4 regions of the Streptomyces sp. 8N706 genome follow, and region 3 is predicted to be linked to each of the others. Evidence: riboswitches for the same ligand, from Rfam matches in the RefSeq annotation. Region 3 holds a riboswitch; each other region holds the start of a gene.

Region 1 (5,372 bases), on a different contig from region 3:
TGCACCCAGGCTGCGGTCGGCATGATGCGGCGGGCGGGTACGGCGGGCACGGTCACGCATATCGCGTCCATCGAGGGCTCCTCCCCCGCCCCGGGGCACGCGCACTACGCCGCCTCCAAGGCCGCGTTGATCCAGCACGCCCGTGCGGCCGCCCTGGAGTACGGCCCGTATGGGATCCGCGTGAACACCGTCTCCCCCGGGCTGGTGCACCGGCCGGGCATCGAGGAGGAATGGCCGGAGGGCGTGGAGCGCTACCGGGGTGCCGCGCCCCTCGGACGGCTCGGCCGCCCCGCCGACATCGGCCGTGCGTGTGTCTTCCTCGCCTCATCCATGGCCGCATGGGTCACCGGCCACGACCTCGTGGTGGACGGCGGGGTGATGGCGCGGCCGACGTGGTGAGCGGCCGACGCGGTACTGCGTACGGCCATCGGGTCCCTCATGCGTACGGCCATGGGGTCCCTCATGCGTACGGGAACGGTCACCAGGGGAGCAGACGGGGGTCGACGCGGGTGGCGGGATCCGGCGTGGAGAGGGGCGTCGTGGCCGGTACCGCGCCCGCGGCACGGCCGACCGTGCGGGGCGGCAGTGTGACGGTGCTGCCCGCGGCCTGTCGCAGCCAGCGGACGATCGTCCCGACCGCGTCCTGGTCCAACTGGGCGAGGTCGTGGATGACCCGGAGGTCATCGGGGTGCGGTGGGACCGCGGCTCTGGTGAGTTCGGCGTGGAGCTGAAGCCGCAGCCCGTCGGCCGGCGACAGGGCGCGGGCCCGGTCCGTGGTGCCCTGGTCCCGTGCGGGGAGTTCCATGGTGACGGCCATCGGATCGGCCATGAGCGGTGCCTCCTTCAAGTCCCCATCGATCGGGGGGAAGTTATGGTCTCCCGTTCCGACGGCGGCTTCGGCGACACGGTTGCGGATCGGCGTCGGGATCACCCATCCGGCCGCATCGGCGGCCCGGTGACGGCCTTCCGGGGCCTGCCGGGCTTTTCGCCGAGCGTGCGGCCGGCGCTGTACGGCACCGGGCGGCGTGTGGCGCCCGGGAGCCGGGGGTTCTGGTCCGACTGGCCCATTCCGGCCCGCGGCGCTCCGCGGGACGCCGTCCGGGTGGGGCTCCCGGCAGTCGTTGAGGGGAGCCGGCCACACCTCGGGCACGTACACTCCCGGCCTTCGGCGGGGCGGGGCGGGGCCCAGGGGCGCTTTCCGTTCGCGAACGGGCCACAGGGCTCCCGGACAACACCGAGGCGCCCGCCCCCGCATCGCGGGGGCGGGCGCCTCGGTCCGTCAGGAAGGGTCGTCAGGTGGCGACCCGGTCCTGGGTGCCGGTCCTCAGATGCTGACGCCGTGCGCCCGGAGGTAAGCGATCGGGTCGATGTCCGAGCCGTAGTCCGGGCCGGTGCGCACCTCGAAGTGCAGGTGCGGGCCGGAGACGTTGCCGGTCGAGCCGGACAGGCCGAGCTGCTGGCCGCCGCTGACGGACTGGCCTGCCGAGACGGACAGCGAGGACAGGTGGGCGTACTGGCTGTACTTGCCGTCCGCGTGGCGGACGACGACCTGGTTGCCGTAGGAGCCGCCCCAGCCCGCGGAGACGATCTCGCCCGCACCGATGGCCTTCACCGGGGTGCCGGTGGGGACGGGGAAGTCCGCACCGGTGTGGTAGCCGCTGGACCAGCTGGAACCGGACTGGTGGTACGGGGTGCCCACCGTGGTGTTGCCGACCGGGGCGGTGAAGCCCGACGCGGCCTGGTCCGAGGAGCTCTTGTCCTGGGAAGCGGCCTTCTCGGCCTTCTCGGCCTTCGGCTCCGGCTTCGGCTCAGCCTTGGGCGCGGCCTTCGGCTCGGCCGTGGGCTTGGCGGCCTTCGGGGCTTCGGCCTTGGGAGCCTCGGACTTCGGCGCTGCCTCGGCCTTGCCGCCACCGAGGGTGAGCTTCTGGCCGGGGAGGATCAGGTGCGGGTTGCCGCCGACGACCTCGCGGTTGTCCTGGTAGACCTGGTGCCAGCCGCCCTCGATGTGCCGGGTGGTGGCGATCCGGTACAGAGTGTCGCCGCTGACGACGGTGTACGACTCCGGCTTCGACTCCGCCTTGTCCGCGGCCGGCTTGCTCCGGTCCTTCGGTGCGGACTCGGCCTTGGCCGGGGCCTCGGCCTTCTTCCCCTGGGGGGAGATCTCCGGGGCGGCGCCGCCCTGGGTCAGTCCGGCCTTGCCGGAGCACACCGGCCAGGCTCCGGGGCCCTGGCTGTCCAGAACCTTCTCCGCGATGGCGATCTGCTGGTCCTTGGTCGCCTGGTCGGCGCGCGGCGCGTACTCGGTGCCGCCGAATGCCGTCCAGGTGTCCTGGGTGAACTGCAGGCCGCCGTAGAAGCCGTTGCCGCTGTTGATGCTCCAGTTGCCGGTGCTCTCGCAGTCCGCGACCTTGTCCCAGGTGTCGACGGAGGCGGCGTGCGCCGAGCCGACCGACATGAGGGGAAGGGCGAGACCGGCGCCACCGGCAACGGCAGCGAGAGACACTCGGGAAATACGGCCGGGACTGTGCCGGCGGTGACGTCCGCGTGCAGACATAGGGGTATTCCTCTCCTACGCCTACGAGGTGAGCTGTCGGGTTCGGGCTGGAGTTGCCCGGCCGCGCCCTGAGCAGCATTGAGTGCTGCGGCACGTCTTCACCCCAAGCCGTTCCTCGCACAGTGCGTGGCCCGGCACTTACCTGGTTCCCCCGCTCCTGCCCTGGTGCGTTTGTTGTTTCTCCCCCGGCCGGCGGCAGGACTCGGCGCTCCGGCAGATGGGCACCCGCTCTTCTCTGGGGCGGGCAGCGGTAAAAGTAAGCGCAGCAATTTCTTCACGACAAGTCCCAGGTATTCCTCGGAATCACTTTTCAGCAGATCCACTCGGCTTTGCGTCACGCTTTGCTGCGGATCTTCAGCGGAGAGCGATAGGGATTGCTACTGAATGACTCTCACACTCTGCAGCGGGTAACCGAGTTGCCCGGAAGTGCCCTTTTCGAGTGCGCGGGATCACATCACGAGAATCGTGTTGTGAGATGAGTCACGAGACGCCCAATTGTCCGTTTTAGTAGTGCTCTTCGGTTTTGCTGTAATAGAGGTATTGGGTAGGTGTTTGCGGCCCGCTTCCGCAGTGCCGCCATCATGGGGATGAGATTGCGCGAGGGATCGCATATCCGGCGAACCGAACTATTTGCTGCTGGGTTCACGGTGGTGGCGTCCCCGGTGTACGCCTGTGCCCCGGATATCGTGAGGGCCCCGGTCGCGGACGTGCGGAGTCAGTGTGCAGAGTGCGGAAGAGGTCCAGAGAGCGGAAAAGCTGATCGGCCCTTCGCCGCCCGCGAGCCCCGCGCCCGGGGCGACAGCGCGGCATCCACGGTCCGGGCGGTCCGTGAAACCTGTTCTCGCGACCGGAGTGCTCGTCCTCGGCGTCGCGGCCGTCCTGGTCATGGGCACCGGCGTATGGCCTGCCCACCCCGCCGTGCAAGCCTGGCGCACGGTCTGTGTGGCCATCGTGGTCCAGGCCCTGCCCTTCCTGCTGCTGGGCACCGCGCTCTCGGGCGCGATCAACGCGTTCGTCCCGGCGCAGGCGTTCAGCAGGATCCTGCCGAAGCGACCCGCCCTCGCGGTCCCCGTCGCCGGTGCCGCCGGCGTGGTCCTGCCCGGGTGCGAATGCGCGTCGGTGCCGGTCGCGGGGAGCCTGATCCGGCGGGGGGTGGCTCCGGCCGCCGCACTGACGTTTCTTCTCTCCGCTCCCGCCGTGAACCCCGTCGTGCTCACCGCGACAGCCGTCGCCTTCCCCGGCGATCCCGGGATGGTGGTGGCCAGGCTTCTCGCCTCGCTCATCACCTCGGCGACGATGGGCTGGCTGTGGATCCGGCTGGGCCGCGAGGAATGGCTGCGCCTTCCGGCCCACCGCACCGGGCACCGGCCCGGCCACAGCCGGTGGGAGGAATTCCGGCTCGGTTTCCAGCACGACTTTCTCCACGCCGGCGGATTCCTGGTGCTGGGGGCGATGGCGGCGGCGACCTTCAATGTCGTCGTACCGCGGTCGGTGCTGGACACCTTCTCCGGATCGCCGTGGCTCTCGGTCCTCTTCCTCGCCGGGCTGGCCATCGTCCTCGCGGTCTGCTCCGAGGCCGACGCGTTCGTCGCCGCCTCGCTGAGCGGCTTCTCCCCCACGGCCCGGCTCACCTTCATGGTGGTGGGCCCGATGGTCGACCTCAAGCTCATCGCCCTGCAATCGGGTACTTTCGGCCGGGCGTTCGCCCTCAGATTCTCCTCGACGACCGCGGTGGTGGCCGTCGTGTGCAGCGTGCTGACCGGATGGTGGGTGCTGTGAAGCGGAACATCCAGGTACTGCTGCTTCTGCTGTCCGGGGCCGGAGTGCTGCACATCTCACTCTTCAGCGAGGTGTATCTGCGGTATGTGAAGGAGGGGCTGCGCCTTCCGCTCATCGTCTCCGGCGTCATCCTGGTCGCCCTGGGGCTCGTGGGCGCCGGCCGGGACGGCTTCCTGTTCTCGGGGCCGGCCGACGTGCCCGACGCCGCAGGGGCCGAGGACGATCACGGGCACGGTCATGACCACAGCGGAGGGCCGCGGATCGCCTGGCTGCTGTTTCTGCCCGCGCTGACCCTGCTCCTCTTCACCCCGCCCGCGCTCGGCTCGTACACCGCCGCCCGGGAGAACACCGGCACCGTGGAGGAGGACGTGCGGTTCTCGCCCCTTCCCGACAGGTCCCCGCTGGTCATCTCGCTCTCGGAGTTCAGCTCACGCGCGCGCCAGGACACCCGCCGCAGCCTTGAGGACCGTACGGTCCGGATGACCGGCTTCGTCACCCCCGGGAAGGGCGGCGGCTGGTACCTGACCCGTCTGATCCTGAGCTGCTGCGCGGCGGACTCCCAGTCGGTCAAGGTCGAAATGCACGGCGGCACTCCCCCGCGGGCCGACGCCTGGGTGAGTGTGACCGGCAGCTGGCGCCCCCTCGGCAAGGTGGGCACGGCCTCGGCGGAGGCGGCTCTCGACGTGGAGGAGGTACGGCCCGTCGCGCGGCCCGCGAACCCGTACGGGGACCCCGCACCTCGCTACTGATCACCGGGGGCCGGGCCGTCCGGTATCCGCCCGGCCCCGAGGCCTTGAGGGGGCCGGGCGGCCGGGTCAGCGGATGGGGAGGCCCGCGAGGGAGCGGGCGATCACCAGGCGCTGGATCTCGCTCGTGCCTTCGAAGATCGTGTAGATCGCGGCGTCGCGGTGCATCCGCTCGACCGGGTATTCGCGGGTGAAGCCGTTGCCGCCGAGGATCTGGATGGCCTGGGCCGTGACCTTCTTGGCCGTCTCGCTGGCGTACAGCTTGGACATGGAGCCTTCCGCGGACGTGAACG
Region 2 (5,372 bases), on a different contig from region 3:
ACACCTTGATCATCTTGTTGTTGGCGGGCAGCACCTCGGCGGCGAAGCGGCGGATACCGCGCTCGCGGGCGACGGCGGCAATGTGTTCGAGGAGGGCGGAGGCCACACCCCGCCCCTGGTGGGCGTCCTGGACGAGGAAGGCGACCTCGGCCTCGTCGGCGGGGGCGGAAGCGGGCCTGCCCTGGCCGTCGATGCGGTCGTACCGCACGGTCGCGATGAAGTCACCGCCCACCGTCGCCGCCAGCCCGACCCGGTCGACGTAGTCGTGGTGAGTGAACCGGCGCACATCCCGGGCGGACAGCCGGGGGTACGGTGCGAAGAAGCGGTAGTACTTCGACTCGTCCGACACCTGTTCGTAGAAGCTCACGAGTCGCCGGTCGTCCTCGGCGGTGATGGGACGGATCTGCGCGGTGCCGCCGTCACGCAGCACGACGTCGGCTTCCCAGTGAGTCGGGTAGGCGTGCTCCGACGGCGTTTCCATGGGGCCAGCGTACGGGCGCCGGGCCGAGGAGAGCACTGGACGCGTCATGAGAGACTGACCGGAAGACTGGTCTAGACAACATCACACACTGCCAAGACCTGGACACGACCCGAAGGGCAACACCATGGTTGAGCGCCGCGTCACCGTCGGCTGGGCCGAGGGCCTGCACGCCCGGCCCGCTTCGATCTTCGTCCGTGCGGCGAACGCCTCCGGCGTCCCCGTGACGATCGCCAAGACCGATGGCAACCCGGTCAACGCCGCCTCCATGCTCGCCGTGCTGGGCCTGGGAGCCCAGGGCGGCGAGGAGATCGTCCTCTCCTCAGAGGCCGATGGCGCCGAGATCGCCCTGGACCGCCTGGCGAAGCTGGTCGCGGAGGGGCTGGAGGAGCTGCCGGAGACGGTGTAGTGCCGCGTCGGCCGGGGCCGCACCAGGTCACCTCGCTACCGGGCAGACCTTGGCCGACGCGGCACTCGGACGAATCTCCCGAATGCTCCCGGAGACGTACCACAGGCAAAAACGCAGGGCGGAGCCGCGGTGGCCCATTCAGGGCACCGCGGCTCTGCTTTTCTTTTTCGCGCAGCTTTCTCACCGGGCTCCACTCCGGCTTCCGTCCTATTTTCGCGCAGCCGAAAGCACGGCTGAAGCCGGAAAAGAATTCCCGACAGTTGTATACGGGATATCTGTTAATTCCGTGCACTCGCTGTGTTGACAGGCTGTTTCGAAGGCCTCACATGGGACGGCCGGCGCAGCCGGTAGGCGGCCAGCGAGCGCTCGGTGTGCGCGGCCATCAGCGCGCGGGCGCGATCCGCGTCCCGCCGGGCCACCGCGTCCGCGATGGCCCCGTGCTCCTCCCAGGACTCGGTCTGCCGCCCCGGTGGGTTCGCCGCGTACACCCAGGTGATCTTGCGGCGGACCTGGGTGAGCAGCGACGCCAGACTGGGGCTGCCGGAGGCCTGGGCCAGGGTCTCGTGGAACCAGTCGCCCAGCGGCCGCAGATCCGTCAAGTGCCCCCGCCTGGCACGCTCCTGGCCCAGCCGTACGAGCCCGCGCAACACCTTGAGGTGCGCTTCGGTACGGCGCTGGGCGGCGCGCGCCGCACCCAGCGGTTCGAGCAGGCCACGGATGTCCAGGAGGTCCGCGGCCTCCTGTTCCGAGGGCTCGGCGACACAGGCGCCCGCATGCCGGCGCGTGGTCACGAAGCCCTCGGACTCCAGCGTGCGCAGGGCCTCGCGGACCGGGACCCGGGAGACGCCGTACCGGCGGGCGAGGACCTCCTCGGTCAGCCGGCTGCCCGGAGGGTGCGCCCCGGACACGATGTCGTCCCGGATCGCCTGGCACACCGCGTGCGCGGGAATGCCCGTCCTGGCCGCCGGCACCGCATCGCCGTTCACCTTCGACCCCGCATGGCCGGACCTCCGTTTAATCCCCGCGAAACGCATTCGGTTGTCGCTTGTTCAGGAACTCTATTGCAATGCGGAGGAATTTCCGACGAGGACGCCCGGACCGGGTATATCTTTGGCCAGAGCTTGGTCAGACGCTGAGGCCGTGCGAGCGGAGATAGGCGACGGGGTCGATGTCCGAACCGTAGTCGGGGGACGTACGGGCCTCGAAGTGCAGATGCGGACCGGTGGTGTTGCCGGTGCTGCCCGAGAGACCGATCTGCTTCCCCGGGGTGACCGTCTCACCGACGGAGACGCCGACGGAGGAGAGATGGCCGTACTGGGTGTACGTACCGTCCTTCATCTTGATCACGACGTTGTTGCCGTACGAGCCGCCCCAGCCTGCCTCGACGACGGTGCCCGCGCCGACGGCGTGGACGGAGGTGCCCGACGAGGCGTGGAAGTCGATGCCGGTGTGGCTGCCGGAGGACCACGCCCCGCCCGAGGACTGGTACCCGGTCGAGACATAACTGCCCCGGACCGGAAGGACGAAGGCGTTCAGCCGCTTGCGCTCCGCCTCACGGGCGGCGCGCACCTTGGCCTCACGCGCCTTCTTCGCCTTGGCCTCCGCCTCGCGCCTGGCCTCGGCGGCGCGCTTCTTCGCCTCCGCTTCGGCCTTCGCCCTGGCGGCCGCCTCGTCGGCGGCCTCCTGCTGGGCGCGCGCCTGGGCGCCGATCGTGTCGGCGAGGGTGTCGCCCGCGGCGATGGCCTGGCGCAGACCGGTCTGCTCGGCCGCCGGAGCCTCGCCGGAGGCGGCGAGCGCGGGGGGCGCCACGGAGCCGACGGCGCCCGCGGTGGCGAGGGTGGCTATGCCTGCGATGTTCGCGCCGGAGCGGACGAGACGGCTCGGCCGGCGGTGTTTCCCGGTGGCACGGGTGAACGCCATGGGTGCGGCGTACTCCTTTCCTTCCTTCTCGCCTACCGGGTTAGCTGACGGGTTCGGAGCAGGAAGGTCTCCTACGGGCCCCTCCGGGGAGGCGCCCGATTCACCCCAAGGGACTTGCCCCGCGCCGCAGGCGGCATCGGGACGGCGGGTCCCCGGCTCCCCTGGCTCGCGCCGTACGGGGACTCGGCGATGACTGCCCGGAGCCGCGGGTGCGGCCGGTGTCCGGTCGGACAGCCGGACCGACGCTAAGCGGGACAACTTTCAATCGCCAAAGAAATCGGGTTCTTTGTAGCGCACACCACAGATGAACGGGCAGTCTCACCAACAAACGGGACATACAGGAGAACCCCGGCGTCTTCGAAGGCGCCGGGGTATCTCCCGCCCTGCTGAGGCGTGTTGTACCGGTCCTGCCGGGGCCCCGCCCTGCGCGGCGTCAACTGCCGCCGGGACGAGGCCCTCCGGCCGGTGCCGCGGCGGAACGGGCCGCGGGTCCGGGGGCGTTGACGACGGTCAGCCGCCGACCACCTTGACCTCGCCGATCCCGAGGGCCCGTACCGGCTCCTCGATCACCGACGCGTCACCGACGAGCACCGTGACCAGACGGTCGACCGGGAACGCGCTGACGGCCGCGGCGGTCGCCTCCACGGTGCCCGTCTCCGCGAGCCGGGCGTACAGCCGTGCCTGGTAGTCGTCCGGCAGATGCTGCTCGACCTGGTCGGCGAGCGTGCCCGCGACGGCCGCCGCCGTCTCGTACTTGAGCGGCGCGACACCGACGAGGTTCTGCACGGCGACATCCCGCTCGGCGTCGGTCAGGCCGTCGGCAGCGAGGGTGCGCAGCACCGTCCAGGCGTCCTCCAGGGCCGGCCCGGTGACCTCGGTGGCCACCGAACCGCTGATGGCGAGCAGCGAGGCGCCCGTGCCGTCGGGGGCGGAGCGCAGCACCTGGCCGAACGCCCGCACGCCGTAGGTGTAGCCCTTCTCCTCGCGCAGCACCCGGTCGAGCCGGGAGGTGAGGGTGCCGCCGAGGCAGTAGACGCCGAGCACCTGGGCGGGCCACACCCGGTCGTGCCGGTCCGGACCGATCCGGCCGATCAGCAGCTGGGTCTGCACGGCACCCGGGCGGTCGACGATCACCACGCGGCCCGTGTCGTCGGCGGTCACCGGCGGTAGGGGGCGGAGTTCGGCGGTGCCGCCGGTCCACGCGCCCAGGGTGTCACCGAACACCACGGCGAGGTCGATCCCGGTCAGATCACCGACGACCACGGCGGTGGCGGTGGCGGGCCGGACATGCGCCTCGTAGAAGGCCCGTACGGCCGCGGCGTCGATGCGCTCGACGGTCTCCTCCGTGCCCTGCCGGGGCCGGGACATCCGGGATTCGGCGGGGAACAGCTCCTTGGAGAGCTCCTTCGCGGCGCGGCGGGCCGGGTTGGCCTGCTCGTGCGGGATCTCGTCGAGCCGGTTGGCGACGAGCCGCTCCACCTCGCTGTCGGGGAACGCGGGGGCCCGCAGGGCGTCGGCGAGCAGACCGAGCGCCTTGGCCAGCCGGGAGGCCGGGACCTCCAGGGAGACCCGGACCCCGGGGTGGTCGGCGTGCGCGTCGAGCGTGGCGCCACAGCGCTCCAGCTCGGCGGCGAACTCCTCGGCGGTGTGCTTGTCGGTGCCCTCGGACAGGGCTCGCGCCATGATGGTGGCGACGCCGTCCAGCCCCTCGGGCTCGGCGTCCAGCGGGGCGTCGAGGTTGACGTCGACGGCCACGACCTGCTGGCCGGGCCGGTGGCAGTGCAGCACCGTCAGGCCGTTGGGCAGGGTGCCGCGCTCCGGGGCCGGGAAGGCCCACGGCTTGGCGGTCCCGCCCTGCGGCTGCGGGTGGAAGGTCATGGTGGCGTCGGTCACTGGGCCGCCTCCTCTTCTGCGGTGTTCTCGGCGGCTTCTGCGGTCTCGACGGCCTCCGGGGCCTCGTTGCCGGCGGCCCCGGTCGGCTCGTAGACGAGGACCGCGCGGTTGTCCGGGCGCAGCCGGGCGGCGGCCACGGCCCGCACCTCCTCGGCGGTGATGTCGAGGACCCGCTGCACGGCGGTCAGCGCCAGCTGCGGGTCGCCGAACAGCACGGCGTAACGGCAGAGCTGGTCGGCGCGGCCGCCGACGGTGGCGAGCTGGTCGAGCCACTCGCGCTCCAGCTGCGCCTGCGCGCGCTCCATCTCCTCCGGAGTCGGCCCCTCCGCGGCGAAGCGGGCCAGCTCCTCGTCGACCGCGGCCTCGATCGCCGGGACCTCGACGCCGCCGGAGGTCTTCACGTCCAGCCAGCCGAGCGAGGGAGCTCCGGCGAGCCGGAGCAGGCCGAAGCCGGCGGCGACGGCCGTACGGTCGCGGCGCACGAGACGGTTGTGCAGCCGGGAGGACTCCCCGCCGCCGAGGACGGTGAGCGCCAGGTCGGCGGCGTCGGCCTCCCGGGTGCCGTCGTGCGGCAGGCGGTAGGCGGCCATCAGGGCACGCGCCGGGACGTCCTCGTGGACCTCCTCGCGCAGCTGCTCGCCGATGACGCCGGGCAGCGAGCCGTCGCGCGGC
Region 3 (5,372 bases):
TCACGGTCGCCGACCGGAAGGTGGAGGAGCGGCTGACCGCCGCACTCACCTCGCTGATACCCGGCTCCTTGGTCATCGGCGAGGAAGCGGTGGCAGCCGATCCGGGGCTCGTGGACGCTCTGCACGGTGACGCACCTGTCTGGATCATCGACCCGATCGACGGCACCTCCAACTTCGTCCGGCAGCAGCCCGAGTTCGCCACGCTGGTCTCCCTCGCCCGCCATGGGGAACTGCTCGCCTCCTGGACGCACCTCCCCGTTCCCGGCCTGATGGCCGTGGCGCGGCGCGGAGAGGGGGCGCTCCTCAACGGTGAACCGGTACGGCTCCCCGTGGCCCCGGGCAATGACGACGTCCTCCAGCTGGCGAGCGCACGGCCCGTATATCTCACCCCTGAGCAGAACCAGCGGTTCTACGAGCTCGGCCCCGCCCATGGGGTGAAGGCGTGCGCAAGCGGCTCAGCCGGCTGTGACTACCTGGATGTCGCACGCGGCGAGCTGGACGCCGCCACGTACGCCTGGGACAACCCATGGGACCACTCCGCGGGCATCCTGCTCGTCGCCGAGGCCGGAGGGGCGGTCCTCAACCTGCATGGAGAGCCGTTTCGCATGGCGGACGGCGCACTCCCGTTCGCCGCCGCCCGGGACGAGGCGACGGCACGGCGTATCGCGGGCCTGCTGACCGCTCCTCTTCCATCAGCCGGTGCGCCCGGCTGATGAGGCGGCCTCGGCGCGGCGCCCACGGGTGGGACCTCGGTGGCAGGAATGTCCCCGCACTTCTGGGGAAGTGGCCAGAACGTGTACGGGGGAATCGCCTCTATCACGGGGATTCCACTTCACGGGCAAAGGATTGCGCCAGGATCGGCGGGTAACACGCCCTTCGAGCTCCACGGTGCGTCTCTTCCTCCGATGGACGACGACAGGAGACGGCTGTGAGATGCGACCCGGCGGAAGTGCGGAACCAGTGCCCCCAGTGCGGGGGGCAGATGCAGCAGAGCCCCAAAGGCGGCTGGCTGTGCGGAAACTGCGGAGCCCAGCGTTGACCGGAGACTCCTACTGGACAACGACCTGCCCCGGCTGCGGAGCGCAGATAGACGGGCTGCACAACCGCTACGTCTGCGGAATCTGCGGTTGGGTGAGCCCACCCGAGGACGACACTCCCCCGTCCGGTACGGAGGAGTGAACCAGGGCTCGGGGGGCCTTGAACGCGACGAGAACGCCACATCACCCCGCGCGGCGGCCGGTTGTCCGCGCAGGACTCGCCCCGCGGCGGATGCACCGGGATACCGGCCTCGCACGCGGCGGAACCCCGCGACGCCCGACGGAAACCGGTTCTTGTTCGGTCGACACCGGCCATACCGCTTTTCTCGGAACGTGGTACGACCGGTGTCGCGACCGGAGGAACTCGCCGAAGAGGTGGGAGAATCCCCCGGACCGGAGGAACTCATCGGAGAGGTGGGGGAATCCCCCGGTTCTACCGAAAGACGGGGACGTTGGTTACTTCACGCGCCCGTACCACACGCTGTGAGTCCAGATCTTCTCCAGCCGCACCGTCCTGCCGGGCTTCGGGGAATGCCAGATCCTGTTCTTACCGGCGTAGATACCGACGTGGTAGACATTCTTCCCTGAATGGAAGAACACAAGATCGCCCGCCTTACGGGATCGCACGGAGACATGGCGTGTCTTGTTGTACTGCGCGGCCGCTGTGCGGGGCAGTTTCTTTCCCGCCCGCTTGAACGAGTACAGCGTGAGCCCGGAGCAGTCGAACCGGTGCGGGCCCGCCGCCCCGTACCGATAAGGGGACCCCTTTTTGGAGGCCGCCACCTTCAGCGCCTTCCCGGCCGGAGTAGCGGCTTCGGCAGCGGGTGAAGCGCTGGGTATCAGGGTCGAACCGGCGAGAGCGGCGGCCGTGAGAACGGACAGGATTCCGGCCCGGGGTATGAGCGCAGGTATGCGTGTATGCGCAGACAAGCGAAAGCCCTTCGTCATCCGCCTGCGAAAGATGACCTGTCGGGTTCGGGCTGGCGAAGGTGCCCGGCCACTTGGCGTGGCTTCACCCCAAGAGCCACCGTGATCGTGGCCCGGTTGTGCTTGGGTCTCCCGCTCCTGCCGAACTGTGGTGCTCGATCTGCATCCGGAGCGGCGGCAGGACTCGGCGTCCGCCCGGATCGCCCCGCCGGGGTGGCGGGGGCTTGTCTTCGGTTATGGATCCTGCGTCATCAACCACCGTAATTCAGAGCCGAAATGGCCATCTGTGAACTTCTTCACTTCTCATCCGATGGAGCAAAACAGGCGTGCCACCTCGTGTGAATACTTGCGGTAACCCTTGTTGAGCAGCGGGGAGTTGGGAGCCGAATGCTGCCGACTCGACACGGTTGGACGCTCGATTCCATGGAGATGCAAGGACGTTGGGGCGAGCGGCGCGGGCACGAGCGACCGGGGTGGGTGGGCGCGGGATCGCCGGCTCCTGACCCGTCCGGCTCCCCGGCGTCCACGACGGCGACGGCGCGCTCACGGTCAGCCTCTCGCGTACCGCATCGCCGCTCCCCTGGCCCCGGCCGAGCCCCCGCCGGGCCGCACCCGCGGATGACCGAAGCGCGTACGAAGCGGCCGATGAAGATCGTCCATCGCAACCAGGGAGCTCACCCGCACCGGACATGGGGTCGGCGAGCACGGGGGCACGCAGCGTTCGGGGATCAGGAGACATCGCGGCCCTTCGGTGAGCGGGGCACGCAAGGCGGCGCCACCGCCCGCACCCGTACCACCGCGCCCCAGGGGGCGGTCGTCGACCGCGGCGCTCTCGCAGGGTCCGGCCCCGGACGACCGGGCCGGATCCTTGCGGTCCGGCCCCTCCGCTCCACGGTCTCCGGGACCAGACATACACCGCCACATCGTCTAAATTGGGGCGCGTGGGACTGTGGCGATCTGTTGTCATGCCGGACGTGTGGGAACGCGTTCACCAGCGGCACGCGCACTGAGACAGCGTGGCCCGGCCCGTCTGGGCCACGGGGACGGATACCAATGACGGACGGACACGACGGACACGACAAGCACGACGGAGACGAGGGACAGGACACACCACAGGGTCCCGAGAACCGCGGTCCGGACCCCCTCGGAGACTTCCTCTCCCACTTCCTCGGCAGCGGGCAGGCCGGACAGCGCCCGGACCCCCGCCGTGTCGACTTCAGCCGGCTGATGAGCGCACCGGCCCGGCAGCTCGTCTCCGCCGCCGCGACCTACGCCGCCCAGCACGGGAGCACCGACCTCGACACCGAGCATCTGCTGCGGGCGGCGCTCTCCGCGGAACCGACCCGGGGCATGGTCTCGCGGGCCGGGGCCGACCCCGACGCGCTCGCCGCCGAGATCGACCGGCAGGCCGGGGACGGGCCGCCCCGCAGCTCCATCGCCGTCACCCCGGCCGTCAAGCGTGCCCTGCTCGACGCCCATGAGATCGCCCGCTCCACCGGTGCCTCGTACATCGGTCCCGAGCACGTCCTCGTCGCCCTCGCCGCCAACCGGGACTCCACAGCGGGCCAGATCCTCAACGCCGCCCACTTCTCCCCACCGCCCCCCGGCGCGAAGAACGGCCTCCCGCCCGTCACCGGCAGCACCGGCCAGCGTCCCGGCGCCGGCGAGCGGAACACCCCCAACCTGGACAAGTTCGGCCGCGACCTCACCGACGCGGCACGCGAGGGCCGTATCGACCCGGTGATCGGCCGGGCCGAGGAGATCGAGCAGACCATCGAGGTGCTCGCCCGGCGGGGCAAGAACAACCCCGTCATGATCGGCGAAGCTGGAGTCGGCAAGACCGCCATCGTCGAGGGTCTGGCCCAGCGCATCGCGGACGCCGATGTCCCCGACATACTGCTGGGCCGGCGCGTCATCCAGCTCGACCTCTCCGGAGTGGTCGCCGGGACCCGCTTCCGCGGCGACTTCGAGGAGCGGCTCAACGGCATCATCGAGGAGATCCGCGCCCACTCGAACGAGCTGATCGTCTTCATCGACGAGCTGCACACCGTCGTCGGCGCCGGCGGCGGCTCCGAGGGCGGCCCGATGGACGCCAGCAATATGCTCAAGCCCGCCCTGGCCCGCGGTGAACTCCATGTCGTCGGCGCCAGCACGCTCGAGGAGTACCGGCGCTACATCGAGAAGGACGCCGCACTCGCCCGCCGCTTCCAGCCCGTCCTGGTCCCCGAGCCGAGCCCTGCGAACGCCGTCGAGATCCTGCGCGGGCTCCGGGACCGCTACGAGGCCCACCACCAGGTCCGCTACACCGACGAGGCACTGCTCGCCGCCGTCGAGCTCTCCGACCGCTACCTCACGGACCGCTATCTGCCCGACAAGGCGATCGACTTGATGGACCAGGCCGGCGCCCGGGTCCGGCTGCGCTCCTCCACCCGCGGCACGGACATCCGCGCCCTGGAGCGCGAAGTCGAGGAGCTGACCCGGGACAAGGACCAGGCCGTCGCCGCCGAGCAGTACGAACGGGCCACCGAGCTGCGCGACCGGATCGCCGACCTGGAACAGCGGATCCCCAAGGGTGGCCAGGCGCAGCCACCGCGCAGCCATGTCGCCGAGGTCACCGTCGAGGACATCGCCGGCATCGTGTCCCGGCAGACCGGGATCCCCGTCAGCAGCCTCACCGAGGAGGAGAGGGACCGCCTGCTCAGCCTGGAGGAGCATCTGCACCACCGCGTCGTCGGCCAGGACGAGGCGGTGACCGCCGTCGCCGACGCCGTACTGCGCTCCCGGGCCGGTCTGGCCGACCCCGGCCGTCCGATCGGCAGCTTCCTCTTCCTCGGCCCCACGGGGGTGGGCAAGACGGAGCTGGCCCGCGCGCTGGCGGAGGCGCTCTTCGGCAGCGAGGACCGGATGATCCGGCTCGATATGAGCGAATACCAGGAACGGCACACCGTCAGCCGTCTGGTCGGAGCGCCCCCGGGGTACGTCGGCCACGAGGATGCCGGACAGTTCACCGAGGCGGTGCGCCGGAACCCGTACTCGCTGCTGCTGATGGACGAGGTCGAGAAGGCCCACCCCGATGTCTTCAACATCCTCCTCCAGGTGCTCGACGACGGGCGGCTCACCGACTCCCAGGGGCGCACGGTCGATTTCAAGAACACCGTGATCGTGATGACCAGCAACCTCGGCTCGGAGGCCATCACCGGGCGCGGCGCGTCCATGGGCTTCGGCGCGGGTGATGCGGAGGCCGAGGAAGAGGCCCGCCGCGAACGGGTGTTGCGCCCGCTGCGCGACCATTTCCGGCCGGAGTTCCTCAACCGCATCGACGAGATCGTGATCTTCCGCCAGCTCGCCGACGAACAGCTGCGGCAGATCACGAACATGCTGCTGGACGACACCAGGCGCCGGCTCCGT
Region 4 (5,372 bases), on a different contig from region 3:
GGCTTCTCATCACCGAAGTCGATCGTGGCCTTGGCGTCATGGCCGCTGCCCGCCACCGACATCACGGTTCCCAGGCCGAACTGGTCGTGGGTCACCCGGTCCCCGACCGCCAGCGCGACCACCGGCCGCTCCGTCGTCCGGCGGGTGGCGAAGCCGCTCGGCCCCGCCTTGGAGCGCGAGGACTGCACCCCGGCCATCGCCGACGCCGACGGCAGCGCGGGCCCGGTCCGCCGCCACTCGACGTACCGCTCCGGGATCTCCTCCAGGAACCGGGACGGCGGGTTGTACGACGGCTGGCCCCAGGCGCTGCGCATCGTCGCCCGGGTGAGATAGAGCCGCTCCCGCGCACGCGTGATGCCCACGTATGCCAGCCGCCGCTCCTCCTCCAGCTCCTTCGTCTGGCCGAGCGCCCGCATGTGCGGGAAGACGCCGTCCTCCATGCCGGTCAGGAAGACGGCGGGGAACTCCAGCCCCTTGGCGGTGTGGAGGGTCATCAGCGTGATGACACCGGAGCCCTCCTCGTCCTCGTCCGGGATCTGGTCGGAGTCGGCCACGAGCGCGACCCGTTCGAGGAAGTCGGCGAGGGTGCCCGGGTTCTCCGCGTTCTCCCCGGGCTGCTCCTGCTCGAACTCCAGGGCCACCGCGGCCAGTTCCTGGAGGTTCTCGATCCGGGTCTCGTCCTGCGGGTCGGTCGACGCCTGGAGCTCCGCCAGATAGCCCGTACGCTCCAGGACCGCTTCCAGCACCGTCGCCGGGCCGGCGCCCGACTCGGCGATCGTACGCAGCTCCTCCAGCAGGGTGTTGAACCGCTTCACGGCGTTCGCCGAGCGGGCCGCCATGCCGTACGCCTCGTCGACCCGGCGCAGGGCCTGGGCGAAGGAGATCTTCTCCCTCAGGGCCAGCGCCTCGATCATCGCCTCGGCGCGGTCCCCGATCCCCCGCTTCGGAACATTGAGGATCCGGCGCAGCGGGACGGTGTCCTCGGGGTTGGCCAGCACCCGCAGATACGCGAGGACGTCGCGGACCTCCTTGCGCTCGTAGAAGCGCACGCCGCCGACGACCTTGTACGGCAGCCCGACCCGGATGAAGATCTCCTCGAAGACACGGGACTGGGCGTTCGTGCGGTAGAAGACGGCGACGTCACCGGCCTTGGCGTCGCCGGCGTCCGTCAGCCGGTCGATCTCGTCGGCGACGAACTGCGCTTCGTCGTGCTCGGTGTCGGCCACATAGCCCGTGATCGTCGCGCCCGCGCCCGCCTCGGTCCACAGGTTCTTGGGCCGGCGGTTCTCATTCCGTTCGATGACGGCGTTCGCGGCGCTGAGGATCGTCTGCGTGGAGCGGTAGTTCTGCTCCAGCAGGATCGTGGTGGCGTCGGGGTAGTCCTCCTCGAACTGGAGGATGTTGCGGATGGTCGCCCCGCGGAAGGCGTAGATCGACTGGTCGGCGTCGCCCACCACACACAGCTCGGCGACATGCTCGCCCGTGCCCACCAGCTCCCGCACCAGGGTGTACTGCGCATGGTTGGTGTCCTGGTACTCGTCCACGAGGACATGCCGGAAGCGCCGCCGGTAGTGCTCCGCGACGTCCGGGAACGCCTGGAGCAGATGGACGGTGGTCATGATGATGTCGTCGAAGTCGAGGGCGTTGGCCTCGCGCAGCCTCGACTGGTACATCGCATACGCCTCGGCGAGGGTCTTCTCGAAACCGTCCGCAGCCTGCCCGGCGAAGGTCTCCTCGTCGATGAGCTCGTTCTTGAGATTGGAGATCTTCGCGCTGAAGGACTTCGGCGGATAGCGCTTCGGGTCGAGGTCCAGATCGCGGCAGACGAGAGCCATCAGGCGCTTGGAGTCCGCGGCGTCGTAGATCGAGAAGCTGGAGGTGAAGCCGAGCTTCTTGCTCTCCCGGCGGAGGATGCGGACGCAGGCGCTGTGGAAGGTGGAGACCCACATCGCGTTCGCCCGGGGCCCCACGAGCTCCTCGACGCGCTCCTTCATCTCCCCGGCGGCCTTGTTGGTGAAGGTGATCGCGAGGATCTGGCCGGGGTGGACCCGGCGCGTGCCCAGCAGATGGGCGATGCGGTGCGTCAGCACACGGGTCTTGCCCGAGCCGGCGCCGGCGACGATGAGCAGCGGCGAGCCGGTGTGCCGGACGGCGGCCCGCTGCTGTTCGTTGAGCCCCTCGAGCAGCGCGGCGGGGTCGACGGCGGGCCGCGGCGCGCCGTCGCGGTAGTACGCGTCCCGGTCCACGGGGTGGTCGAAGCGCCCGCCGAAGAGGTCGGCCGGCATCTCCTCCTGTGGGTGCGCGGATTCCTCGGGCGGCGGCGGGGGCTCGTCGCCCGCACGCTCGAGGTCCGCCAGGAAGCTGTCGTCAAAGAGGCTGCTCATCGCCCACCGAGTCTAGGCCGCCGCACCGACAGCCCACACCGCTTCCTCATTCTCTCCCCTGAGGTGGCCTGACCACGGCCTCGCCGGCAGCGGCGGATCGCGACTGACCGTAGCCGACCGGGCGGACGGCGTTGAAACCCGCGCCAGGTCACAAAAAGGTTTCGGGCATATCGAACACCAGCCTTCACAGCTGCCCCACATGTTGGCTACCGTGCTCGCTCAGGCGGCCCGCAACCCCCCGCCGGCGACCGCGTCGGCACGGGCGGCCTCCGCCGAATCCGGCCATGCCTCCAGGCATCCGGAGCCGGGGACCCACCACGCAACACCGGGGTGAATCGGCCCGTCACGCGAGCATGCACTGCGCGCGGCGACGGACCGTAGGGCAGCCTTCCGATCCGCCCGAACCCGACAGCTAACCCGGTAGGCGGTCCACGGAAGGAGACGCGCGCCTTGGCGTCGCACCGCAAACCGCGGACCCATCTGCTCCACCACGGCTCCGGCCGCCGCGCCGCCGTCGGTCTGACGACCGCGGCGCTGGCCTCCGCGACCCTGCTCTCGCAGACCGCCCAGGCCGCGCCGGGCGAGCCGAGGCAGAGCATCGAAGAGGTCCAGAAGAAGGTCGATGAGCTCTACCGGCAGGCGGGCTCGGCCACGCAGGAGTACAACGAGGCCAAAGAGCGCACCGACCAGCAGCGCGCCAAGACGGACCGACTGATCGACGACGTGGCGGAGCGCACGGACGACCTCAACGAGGCGCGCCGCAAGCTCGGCAGCTACGCCGCGGCCCAGTACCGCAACGGCGGGATGGCGCCGACGGCCACCCTGATACTGGCCTCCGATCCGCAGGACTACTTCGACCAGAACCACCTCATGGACCGGATGACCGGACGGCAGCAGCAGGCCGTCGCGGACTACCAGGACCAGCAGGAGAGTGCGTCCGAGAAGCGCGCCGAGGCCGCGCGGAGCCTGGAGACGCTGTCGGACTCCCAGGACGAGCTGCGGACGACCAAGCAGTCGGTGCAGCGCAAGCTCAGCGAGGCGCGCGAGCTGCTGTCGAAGCTGACCGCCGAGGAGAAGGCACGGCTGGCGGCGCTCGAGCGCAAGAAGGAGGAGGAGGCCCAGCGCAGGGCGGAGGAGCTGGCCCGCGAGCAGGCCGAGAAGCGGCGCGAGGAAGCCCGCCAGGAGCAGGAGCAGAACGACAGCTCCGGCTCGTCCGGCGGCGGAACCTCCACCACCGACCCGGCTACGGGCTCGGACTCCGGCTCGTACGCGACCAAGGCCGCCAAGGCCCTCGCGTTCGCGCGGGCACAGATCGGCAAGCCGTACGTGTGGGGGGCCACGGGCCCGAACTCGTACGACTGCTCGGGGCTGACGCAGGCGGCCTGGAAGAGCGCCGGGGTGTCGCTTCCGCGTACCACCTGGGACCAGGTGAAGGTCGGCACCCGGGTCGCCACCGAGGATCTGAAACCGGGTGACCTGGTCTTCTTCTACGACGACATCAGTCATGTCGGGATATACACAGGCGACGGCCAGATGATCCACGCTCCGAAGCCGGGCGCGAACATCCGCACCGAGGCGATCACCTACATGCCGATCTACGGAAGCGTCCGCCCGGCGTAGCCGCCTGCGCGGGGAGCGGGACGGCGCTCCCCACCCGGGGGCGTCGGCACCTCCGCACGCCGAGAGCGCCCCACCGGCCGGCCGGTGGGGCGCTCTCGCTGTGGGGGCGGGCGTTGGGGCCGTACGGTCCGGGGGGCCCTGGCGTTCGCGCCCGTACGGGTCCGGGGCGTGGCAACCGCGCCCGTACGGTCCGGGGTCTGTGGCGTTCGCGCCGTACGGTCGGGGACGTGGCGTTCGCGCCGTACGGTCGGGGCCCGTGGAGTCCGGGGCGCAGCGGCGCCGGGCGCGATGGCGCCGGGGCGCTACGGAAGCGTCACGTCAGGTCCAGAGGACCGCGATGAACACATTGGCGATCGCGAGCAGGCCGACCGAGCCGAAGGCGGCCTTGTCGACCCTCTCCTCGTCCCGCTTGACGTAGACCAGGCCGAGGATGACGACGAGCAACGCCAGCTTCACACCGAGCTTGACGTTGTTGAGCGACTGACCGTCGGCCTGGTCCAGCCCCACCAGAGCGACGCCCGTGATCAGCATGGTCAGCGCACCGTGCAGCATCGCCGGGCCGAACCGGGCCGTGCCCGTGCCCATCGCCTTCATCTGCGTGAAGAAACCACCGAGCAGCGACGCGATGCCGATGATGTGCAGACCGACGAAGACATTGATCAATATGTCCATGCGGGGGAGCCTAACCGGGCCCATAGCACCGGCCGGTACCCAGGTGGGCCTCAATCGGCGCTTCGGTCACCGGCGCATCGTGAAGCGGCAGAGCCGTGGGAATTCACCCGGTGCTTCTGTTCAGAGGCGCGCCCAAACCGTCCAGTCCCGTTCATCCTCGTATTCGCTCGCACCCTGCGGGCTTAGCGTCCTCCCCCAGGCGGCTGACTCCCCCCGGCCGCCGCACAGTTGGGAAGGATGTGATGGCGGCCGTGGCCTCGCACAGAAAGCCCAGGCGGCGATCGCTCACCGGCAGCACCGCCCGTACGGCGGCGACTCTGGCCCTCGCCGGCGCGGCGGGAACGACAGCCCTCGACGGCACCGCGTACGCCGATCCCGGCGGCCCCGCCCCCGCCCAGGTGAAGGCCAGGGTCGACCGGCTGCACCACGAGGCCGAGGAGGCCACCGAGAAGTTCAACGGCGCCGAGGAGAGGGCCGAAAGGGCGCAGAGGGCCCTGGACCGCCTCCGGGGCGAGGCCGTACGCAGGACCGAGCGGATCAACGCCGCCCGTAACGCACTGGGTTCGCTGGCCACCGCCCAGTACCGCTCGGGCGGTATCGATCCCGCGCTTCAGCTCGCGCTCTCCTCCAGCCCCGACGAGTATCTGGAACGGGCCTCGATCGTCGACCGCGCAGGCAGCCGCCAGGCCGTCGCCG

What was found. A riboswitch is a leader RNA that binds a small molecule or an ion and turns the genes downstream of it on or off. The one in region 3 is predicted to bind cyclic di-AMP.
Region 1: another riboswitch for cyclic di-AMP. It lies ahead of ACTWQE_RS02610 (transglycosylase family protein); the one in region 3 lies ahead of ACTWQE_RS31820 (C40 family peptidase).
Region 2: another riboswitch for cyclic di-AMP. It lies ahead of ACTWQE_RS12175 (M23 family metallopeptidase); the one in region 3 lies ahead of ACTWQE_RS31820 (C40 family peptidase).
Region 4: another riboswitch for cyclic di-AMP. It lies ahead of ACTWQE_RS27860 (NlpC/P60 family protein); the one in region 3 lies ahead of ACTWQE_RS31820 (C40 family peptidase).

Annotation. Positions count from the first base shown of each region.
Region 1 is NZ_JBQQBW010000003.1:144,411-149,782, reverse strand. Features, by position in the region: gene ACTWQE_RS02620 (SDR family NAD(P)-dependent oxidoreductase) at 1-399, shown strand, start outside; gene ACTWQE_RS02615 (hypothetical protein) at 479-829, opposite strand; gene ACTWQE_RS02610 (transglycosylase family protein) at 1,325-2,554, opposite strand; cyclic di-AMP (ydaO/yuaA leader) riboswitch at 2,560-2,734, opposite strand; gene ACTWQE_RS02605 (permease) at 3,440-4,333, shown strand; gene ACTWQE_RS02600 (TIGR03943 family putative permease subunit) at 4,330-5,082, shown strand; gene ACTWQE_RS02595 (acyl-CoA dehydrogenase family protein) at 5,149-5,372, opposite strand, start outside.
Region 2 is NZ_JBQQBW010000025.1:346-5,717, forward strand. Features, by position in the region: partial or broken gene ACTWQE_RS12160 (GNAT family N-acetyltransferase) at 1-481, opposite strand, end outside; gene ACTWQE_RS12165 (HPr family phosphocarrier protein) at 606-887, shown strand; gene ACTWQE_RS12170 (GntR family transcriptional regulator) at 1,166-1,822, opposite strand; gene ACTWQE_RS12175 (M23 family metallopeptidase) at 2,013-2,807, opposite strand; cyclic di-AMP (ydaO/yuaA leader) riboswitch at 2,823-3,006, opposite strand; gene ACTWQE_RS12180 (M16 family metallopeptidase) at 3,318-4,685, opposite strand; gene ACTWQE_RS12185 (M16 family metallopeptidase) at 4,697-5,372, opposite strand, start outside.
Region 3 is NZ_JBQQBW010000157.1:3,929-9,300, reverse strand. Features, by position in the region: gene ACTWQE_RS31830 (inositol monophosphatase family protein) at 1-713, shown strand, start outside; gene ACTWQE_RS31825 (hypothetical protein) at 1,036-1,179, shown strand; gene ACTWQE_RS31820 (C40 family peptidase) at 1,494-1,967, opposite strand; cyclic di-AMP (ydaO/yuaA leader) riboswitch at 1,972-2,128, opposite strand; gene ACTWQE_RS31815 (ATP-dependent Clp protease ATP-binding subunit) at 3,018-5,372, shown strand, end outside.
Region 4 is NZ_JBQQBW010000105.1:5,664-11,035, reverse strand. Features, by position in the region: gene pcrA (DNA helicase PcrA) at 1-2,384, opposite strand, end outside; cyclic di-AMP (ydaO/yuaA leader) riboswitch at 2,660-2,826, shown strand; gene ACTWQE_RS27860 (NlpC/P60 family protein) at 2,835-4,004, shown strand; gene ACTWQE_RS27855 (hypothetical protein) at 4,323-4,676, opposite strand; gene ACTWQE_RS27850 (NlpC/P60 family protein) at 4,919-5,372, shown strand, end outside.